DNA from 4 places in the Mesobacillus sp. QJM3NY_10 genome. Region 3 is predicted to be linked to each of the others. Evidence: predicted binding sites of a transcription regulator. Region 3 holds the regulator's gene; each other region holds the start of a gene.

Region 1 (2,205 bases), 2.2 Mb from region 3:
ACTCCAAAGGTAATTCCATTTTTTAAAATAGGTGAGACCGGCTAATGCACCAACTAATGTCAGGGCAATCCCGATTTGTGATGCGAATATTAATGGATCACCTGTTACGAAAAATTCATCCCATTTAATGCCCACTGTGGTCACCCCCGTGTGAATCTTCAGTTTCAGATTCTTTATGGTTCATATCTTCATTGTTTTCATGATTAGAACTCTCATTGTTTCCATCTTTATTTTTGTAATTGTCCTTGTCCTCAAAGATCTTTCCTGGCCAGCCATGTCCTCTATCGTACATTTCTGGATTTGTGTAGTTCTTTGAATGTGGATCAGAGTGGTCAACCCATTCAAGGTGTGTGTTTGAGAATGTCTTGCGTCCAAGGTGGGAAGGCTCAAGCATCTTCTCATATTCCTCCAAAGTCATTTTTGGAGCAGTTTCCTTTACATCTTTAATCCATTGATTAAAATCTTTTTGTGTCTGGGAAAGCACTTCAAACTCCATGCCCGCATAACCCTGGCCGTTAAAGTTCGTGTTCTTGCCTACATATGACCCTGGATTATCTGCAACCAGGTAAAGCTGGGTTTCAGCTTTCGCCATCGTGTACTTTTGGCCCGCCAAAGCAGGGATCCAGAAGCTTTGCATCGTGCCTGCTGAGGTCAGTCTGAAGTCAATCGGACGGTCTTCAGGAATATTCACATAGTTGACTGTTTCGATTCCTTGCTCCGGATAACTGAATATCCATTTCCAGTCAGCAGATGTAACGTTAATGATCAGAGGTTCTTTATTCTCATAACCTTTCGGGATTTCATCTATAGCGTAAATTGTTTTGACTGTAGGAATCGTCAAAGCAACGATAATCAAAATCGGAATCACTGTCCAAATTATTTCCAGCACAGTGCTGCCGTGTTCTTCAGGTGGTTCGTAATCCAAATTGTCTTTGCGCTCACGGTACTTCCAGACGATGAATCCGAATAGCCCGAACACAACCACTGTAACAAGTAACATCAGAGCAATCGAAAAGTTGATTAACTCAAGAATTTGTCTTGCTATTGGCCCCTCTGGATTGAATACCACCATATTGTTTTCACAGCCGCTAAGCAACAGCACAGCCATGATCGAGGTGAGGGAGACCAAAAATAGTTTTGATTTCTTCATCACTGCAGCTCCTTTCAAATATCAACCTTGTTCATTTTATCACAAACTTATGTTCATTTGTTCACAAACTTGTCGAAAGTAACCCTTAAATGAACGGTAAGTTGTGGCAAAAGGTGTGATAAATATCACACTGTTTTATTTGTAATTATTCTAACATGGAAATTGTTACGGTTTTGAAGACAAATGTGAACAAATTATGAAAACAAAAATTGTCATCTTAGTGAATTAAAAATATAAACTATTGACGAAAAAGCAGGGCCCTCAAATTGAGGCCCTGCTTCGTAAGATTATGATACTTTCATTCTTTCTATATATGTTTCCAATGCTGGATGAAATTCTTTTTCATAGTGGCCAGCCGGACAAGTCTTTATTACAATCGCCTTGCATGAAGGATTTTCTTTTACTTCCAGCGCTGCTTTACAACGTGGGCATTTTTCAACAGAAAGATTCATTTCAACAACACCCCTCCAATAATTCCTATGTGTTTAGTATGGATTATATTCAATATAATTTCAATGGTTAATAAGACCAATTGTGATAAGATAATTGAAGAGAAAATTCATATTCCAATATTATTAGAGAAATCGATTTACATACTAAATGGGGTGTATTTATGTTAAAGGAGAACTTATCAGGCAAGACAGTTATTATCACTGGAGCCAATAGCGGGATCGGCTATGAGGCGGCAAAGAAACTCTCAGGAAAGGGTGCACATGTCATACTCGCAGTGAGAAATGAGGAAAAGGGCAAGGTTGCTGTTGACTCAATTGTGCAAGGAAATCATGAAGCATCAGTAGAAATAATGAAGCTGGATTTAGCAGACCTCGCAAGTGTCCGCAATTTCACTTCAGCTTTTATAGAAAAATACAGCTCTCTTGATATACTGATCAATAACGCTGGAGTCATGATCCCTCCATATGGCAAGACGAAGGATGGATTCGAGCTTCAATTCGGAAGCAATCACCTCGGCCACTTTGCGTTGACAGGCCTCTTGCTGCCGCTTCTGAAAAAGACCCCTGGATCCCGGGTAGTCACTTTAAGCAGTATCGCTCACC
Region 2 (2,205 bases), 640 kb from region 3:
TGAATTCTTTGCCTCTGCTCATTCATGAACCCTCCTTTCTTGTCCGTTGTAGTTTTTCCTGTTGGGACCTGAAATATAAAAAATCTGTTGCATATGATTGTATAGATACAAATTTTTATGAGAGAAAGGGCGGCTTAAATGAACGAAAAATTGTACGCTCAAGATTTGGTTGAGTGCCCGACTGTTTTTTGCGCGAACCGTGATGACCAGGCTCCGCTTTTTACAGCAGATGCGTTAATTAATGGTGACATAAAGAAGATTAACCTCGAGGATTATCGGGGGAAGTGGGTCATTTTATTTTTCTACCCAAGTGATTTCACCTTTGTCTGACCGACAGAACTGGCGGCGGTCGCCGCTGTTTACCCTTATATCCAGTCGCTGGGTGCTGAATTGCTGGCCATCAGCACAGATAGTGTTTATTCGCACAAGGTGTTTAAGGAAACTTCTCCGTCATTGAAGAATGTTACGTATCCAATGGTAAGTGACAGGACACAAGTCATCAGCCGTGCTTACCGTGTTCTAGATGAAACGACCGGAGCCTGCTTCAGGACATCGGTTTTCATCGATCCAGAGGGCATTATCAGGGCAAAGCTTACCTATCCAGGGAATGTCGGCCGCAATCTTCCTGAGCACGTAAGGATGCTGCAGGCTTTCGAATATGCCAAGCAAACGGGCAAAGGTGTGCCGGCGAACTGGGTGCCCGGCCAGCAAGGAGTCAGTACAGACCCATCCAATATAGGGAATATTTAATCCAGCAGGCTCTGTTAAACAGGGCCTGTTTTTTATGTCCAGCTCCAGCGCTCGTCTTGGCTGACCAAGTCGCTAACGCTTTTCTTATTTGTCTGTGACCAGCATCACACTCAAAGGATAAAATTGTCACAAATTCTCTACAAAAATCTTCGATATCACTCACAAAGTTTTTTTAAAATAGAATTAAGATTATGTTAAAAATTTCACAAACTAAAAATTAGGAGGAACCAATGATGGAAGAGGTCCTGATATTAAGTCGGATCCAGTTTGCTGTTACGGTGTTTTATCATTTCTTATTTGTTCCATTAACGATTGGTTTAGTCATTCTCGTGGCCATCATGGAGACAAAGTATGCGCGCACCCTGGACCAGACGTATAAAAGGATGGCGGATTATTGGGGAAAACTGTTCGCCATCAACTTTGTGCTTGGCGTGATTACCGGGATTACGATGGAATTCCAATTTGGCACGAACTGGTCCGAATACTCAAAGTATATGGGAGATATTTTCGGATCGCCGCTTGCGATAGAAGCACTGGTCGCTTTTTTTCTTGAATCGACCTTTATGGGCATCTGGTTGTTTGGCAAGGATAAGTTTTCACCGAAGCTGCGGGCGATTTCGATTTGGATGGTGGCCCTTGGCACGAATATTTCGGCGCTCTGGATTATCACAGCGAATGGTTTCATGCAAAATCCAGTCGGTTATGTCCTAAACAATGGCCGTGTCGAGTTGGAAAGCTTTTCAGAGCTTGTCACCAATCCTTATGCCTGGTATATGTTCGTACATACAGTTGTGAGTGCTTATATTGTCGGAGCATTCTTCATGATGGCGATCAGTGCTTATCATCTGCTTAGGAAAAATGAAACTGCATTTTATAAAAAGTCATTTAAGTACGGTCTCGCCATGGCGCTATTTTCGGCAACGTTGACGCCATTCATCGGCCACCAGTCAGGTGTGTTCGCAGCGAAAATGCAGCCGGCAAAAGGCGCAGCGATGGAGGCGGTCTGGGAAACACAAAAGGACATGCCATTCCATCTGATCCAGATTCCCGACCAGGAAAACGAGCGTAATGCTTTTGAGGCCATCAGCATACCGAAACTGGGCAGCTTTTTCTATACAAACTCTTTTGATGGCGAAGTCACTGGATTGAAGGATATTCCTAAGGATGAACGTCCGAATGTGGAACTGGTCTTTTACGCCTTCAGGGTCATGGTGGCACTCGGAGTCTTTTTTCTGGCTGTTTCCTGGTACGGCTTGTACCTTTACCGGAAAAATAAGCTGGAGAACTCACCTCGGTACTTGAAGCTGGTTCTTTATTCGGTGCTGCTTCCTTACCTGGCGATCAATGCCGGCTGGATGGTAGCCGAAGCAGGAAGGCAGCCGTGGGTTGTGTATGGTTTGATGAAAACATCGGAGGGAGTATCGCCAATTGCTATGTCCCAGGTCGTATTCTCTT
Region 3 (2,205 bases):
TTTCATGACTCTTTCGTATTCAGTCTCATTTGACAGAATGGCGGGATCCGACATCTTTTCTTCCAGCCGGCGCAAGTCTTTTTCCATGCTGTGCAGATGGTCAAAAACGGCTAGCATTTCATCCCAGATGCTTTTCTCGGATTCAAGCCCGGTATTTTGCGCGAGATAGCCGATCATCGTCCCTTTTGGGCGAATGATCTCGCCGCCGTCATGAGATTCGTACCCGGCGAGGATTTTCAGCAGGGTCGATTTTCCTGCCCCGTTCCGGCCGACAAGCGCTACTCGGTCATTGGTCTGTATTTCAAACTTTATATTCGATAAAATAAGATCAGCAGCAAAATATTTTGATAGCTGATTCACCTGTAATAAAATCATTATTTTCACCTCTATTGCCTTAGAGATAGTGTAACCCAATAATATAGGCACGGCAATATGTGCGAACTGCTATAGGTGGTAAGGTGTAAAAAATTCCCTGTGTATTGTGAACACTGAAACAAAGTTCACACACAAGTTTTATAAAATAGTGTATTATTTGGTAGAAAGGAGCTTTAACATGGCAGAATTTACGCATTTTAATGAAGAGGGAAGAGCGAAGATGGTCGATGTCAGTGAAAAGCCGGAGACGGTCCGTACGGCAGTCGCCCATTCAAGCATAACCGTGAACGAAGATATATATAGTAGAATCACTGAAAATAAGATGAAAAAAGGGGATGTACTGGCTGTCGCGCAGGTAGCAGGCATCATGGCGGCAAAAAAGACATCCGAAATCATCCCGATGTGCCACCCAATTCCTTTGACAGGCATTGACCTTTCGTTCGATTGGGAGCAAAATGGTAATGACTATATTTTAAATATCGCCGCAGCTGTAAAAACAAAAGGGAATACAGGTGTGGAAATGGAAGCGTTAACAGCAGCTTCAGCATGTGCGCTGACTGTTTATGATATGTGCAAGGCCGTTGATAAGGGCATGGTGATTGGCAAGACATATCTGGTCGAAAAAACCGGCGGTAAAAACGGTGATTTCAAGAGAGAAGAAAAGTTGAGATAGAAATAACGGACAGGGTGGAGGATGGAGAATGACGAATGATGCTATGAAGATTCCGCAGGCAACCGCAAAACGTTTGCCACTGTATTACCGGTTCTTATTGAACTTGCATTCTTCAGGGAAGCAAAGGGTGTCATCCGCGGAATTAAGTGAAGCGGTAAAGGTGGATTCAGCAACAATCCGAAGAGATTTTTCCTACTTTGGGGCTTTAGGTAAAAAGGGATATGGCTATAATGTGAATTACCTGCTAACCTTTTTCCGTAAGACATTGGACCAGGATGAGCTGACGAAAGTTGCCCTGATCGGTGTCGGAAACCTGGGAACAGCATTAATGAACTACAATTTTTCAAAGAATAATAATACGAAAATCAAGATAGCTTTCGATGTTGACGCAGGAAAGGTCGGCACGAAAATCGGCGAAGTCTCAATATATCACATGGATGATCTTGACAAGGTTGTCGTCGAGGAAGGGATCCAGGTAGCTATCCTGACGGTTCCTTCAGCCGTAGCACAGCCGATCACAGACCGATTGGTACAGGCGAATATCAAGGGAATCCTGAACTTCACGCCGGCGAGGCTGAATGTGCCGCCGTCGATCAGGATCCATCACATTGATTTGGCGGTTGAGCTGCAGTCATTGATTTATTTCTTAAAACATTATCCAACAGATACTGAAACAACTGAATCAGTCGAATAAAAAATAGCTCCTTCATGAAGGAGCTATTTTTTCTGTACATTCTTCAGTTTGAAATGGAACATAATCATCCTGATGCCGGACCCGAAGTCGAACGTGGCAAGAGCTACAAGCAAATAGCTAAAGAATCCCCAGCCTGTCTCGTTTACATTCTGGATGGCGAAATAGGTGAATAAGCTGCCTAACAAGATGTAGACAATGCCTGAAAATAAAGGCGATTGCTTCATAACTTAAAATCCCCCAATAAAGCTTTGTATTTTCTCTGCTTCTTTTATCATTCTCTCAATGTCTTCCCTAAATACGGATTGAAGCAGGACAACCATTGTATTCATTGTAACGTGGGCAATGATTGGCACGATGATCCGCTTTGTTTTTACATAAAGGAAGGCAAAGGTGAAGCCCATCGCTGAGTATAGGATCACGTGCTCCGGCTCCATATGGGCAAGCGCAAAAATGACAGAGCTGA
Region 4 (2,205 bases), 2.2 Mb from region 3:
AGGCGGTGAAAACATGAAAGAAATCATCTTAAGCTTAGTTGCTGGTTTAGTCGTAGGAATCCTATTTAAATTCCTGAAGCTTCCTCTTCCTGCACCTCCTGTACTAGCAGGTGTCCTTGGAATTGTAGGAGTTTATTTAGGTGGTGTTGTCGGGGAATGGATCTTGAATTCCTTTAAAGGGTGACAGGAGGAAGATATGCATAGGCTCTTTTCGTAAGCTTTAAATGACGTAATAAAAGCCTACTCCCACTCGAACAGAGCCCATCATCTTTAAATTTGAGCTGCATTATTAGAAGAATCAATGCGAATATAGCGATAACTAAAAATCCACGGATTCCTCCGTGGATTATTTTTCGTTTAGGAAATTATAAAAATTATTTAGTTGTGGATAAATACATGGAGAATTTTTTAATCTAGCTCCAGCGCCTAGCCCCTCGAGCCGCTTCGGTCCGCCCAATGAAGTCAAAGAACGACTTCACTGGTCGGCCCTCCAGCGCTTGTCGGGGCTGAACAAGGCGCTTGCGCTTTTTGTTCTTGCTTACAGTCGCTTAAGTGCATTTTGTCCATACACTGAATGGGCTGTCGTTTTGTTCTTTTCGCCAACTACCCCTTTGGCATTCAGGTAGACATATAGAGTGCCCACAAAAAAGCCTCCGCCTATTATATTTCCCAATGTTACAGGCACTAGATTGAATATACTTCCAGCAATGCTGACAGTTTCAGGATGGGGAACAAAGAGTGCAATTGAAAAGAGGACCATGTTCGCAACACTATGCTCGAATCCTGACACTACAAAAGCAAAAACCAAAAGCATCATGACTCCTATTTTTGCTCCATCTCCTTTTACATTAAACGGTACCCATACAGCAAGACACACAAGCCAATTGCACAGGATTGCACGAAAGAACAATTGAGAAGCAGGTGTGTTCATCTTCATGCTCACCGTTTCCATCATGTATTGCGATTTTTCTGGCGATATAAAAATGCCCGACATCATAATAAGTAGTCCAAAGAATACTGCTCCCAACAAATTTCCGGAATAACACGCTATCCAATTTTCAATGGTATCCTTCCACGTCGTTGCTTTTTTTAATGAACTGATTGTCATCATCATTGTGTTGCTTGTGAATAATTCTCCTCCCCCGTACAAAATCAGGACAAGAGCCAAGCCGAAAAAGATCGAGCTAACGATAGGTGTCGCTGCTGAATGAGTATCATAGAAATATTCTCCCAGCCGGTATGAGACCATGATGCCAAAGCCGATATAAACACCAGCAAGCGCTGCCCGCAGCAGGTACTTTGCTTTGGACTCCCTGAGATACTTTTTCTTTTTTAAAGCTGTGGCGATCGCTACTTCCATTGGCTGTTCACTCATTTTAAGACTCCTCTATTTGTGAATAAAGTCACATTTTTACTGTTAGATTAATCTTAAACCTGAAATCCGGGTTTGTTAATAGTAAACACGATGAACTGTTTATGTCTATTTTCGAAGCGTTTTCATCCCTTATATATAGCGTTTCTAATAAAACCGGAATTCTAATCATAAAGACATATAGGGGAAATCCTTTAGATGCTACCAATAATGTTGCAATATAAACAATCGTTATTACGAAAAAAAGAGCCCTTTTCAATAAGGCTCTCCTTGCAAAAATTACAATATCAAAAACAAAATAGGATCAAGTATCATCCCTTATAACACGCTCTTCAATATGTTTTTTACTCATCTGGTTCAACAGCTTTCGGTGCTCTTTAGATTCAAAAATAATACTGAAATCATAGTCTTCTGGATAAAGTTCTGACGCAGGCAGATTCAGCTTCAAACGTTTATAATTGACGTCAATTTTACGATCCCTGACCTGGACGAGATAATTACCCTGACTGTCAGGGCCTTTAAAAATCACCCCTAGCTCACCTGAGCTTAGCACATGTACACTATCACCCATTTCAAATCGTTTTACCGGCTGCTTCGCAACTGTAGAAGACTTCTTTCTTTTGTGTTTGTTTGCTATGATTTGCTGCTCTCTTGCTTTCAGCTCCGCAGGATCATTCGCAAATAAGGCAGTGTAATCATTCTCAGATTTGTAGGTTATATTATGGGCCCGTTCAATCAACTTCGGATGGATGCCAAGTTTCAGCGCAATGGCAAAAGCCTGGCTTTCCCCGCCCTTTCCAATCCGCAGACGGTAAGTGGGCTTTAGTGTTTCA

Evidence for each region. Region 3 encodes Rex, which represses fermentation and respiration genes when NADH is low (regulators of the CRP and FNR family bind a similar motif). Its sites were predicted from a motif close to TTGTGAAATATTTCACAA; they were not measured.
Region 1: the regulator Rex is predicted to act here: its motif matches at 1,200-1,217, upstream of qoxA (cytochrome aa3 quinol oxidase subunit II).
Region 2: the regulator Rex is predicted to act here: its motif matches at 942-959, upstream of AC0VX7_RS04505 (cytochrome ubiquinol oxidase subunit I).
Region 4: the regulator Rex is predicted to act here: its motif matches at 1,392-1,409, upstream of AC0VX7_RS14470 (formate/nitrite transporter family protein).

The regions. Positions count from the first base shown of each region.
Region 1 covers NZ_CM149675.1:2,404,727-2,406,931, forward strand. The annotation lists gene qoxB (cytochrome aa3 quinol oxidase subunit I) at 1-135, opposite strand, end outside; gene qoxA (cytochrome aa3 quinol oxidase subunit II) at 125-1,150, opposite strand; gene AC0VX7_RS12160 (hypothetical protein) at 1,438-1,602, opposite strand; gene AC0VX7_RS12165 (oxidoreductase) at 1,734-2,205, shown strand, end outside.
Region 2 covers NZ_CM149675.1:889,802-892,006, forward strand. The annotation lists gene AC0VX7_RS04495 (hypothetical protein) at 1-22, opposite strand, end outside; gene AC0VX7_RS04500 (peroxiredoxin) at 139-750, shown strand; gene AC0VX7_RS04505 (cytochrome ubiquinol oxidase subunit I) at 984-2,205, shown strand, end outside.
Region 3 covers NZ_CM149675.1:254,679-256,883, forward strand. The annotation lists gene AC0VX7_RS01405 (ABC-F family ATP-binding cassette domain-containing protein) at 1-375, opposite strand, end outside; gene moaC (cyclic pyranopterin monophosphate synthase MoaC) at 554-1,048, shown strand; gene AC0VX7_RS01415 (redox-sensing transcriptional repressor Rex) at 1,077-1,742, shown strand; gene AC0VX7_RS01420 (YdiK family protein) at 1,766-1,966, opposite strand; gene AC0VX7_RS01425 (CPBP family intramembrane glutamic endopeptidase) at 1,970-2,205, opposite strand, start outside.
Region 4 covers NZ_CM149675.1:2,875,289-2,877,493, forward strand. The annotation lists gene AC0VX7_RS14465 (XapX domain-containing protein) at 14-184, shown strand; gene AC0VX7_RS14470 (formate/nitrite transporter family protein) at 539-1,375, opposite strand; gene AC0VX7_RS14475 (endonuclease MutS2) at 1,677-2,205, opposite strand, start outside.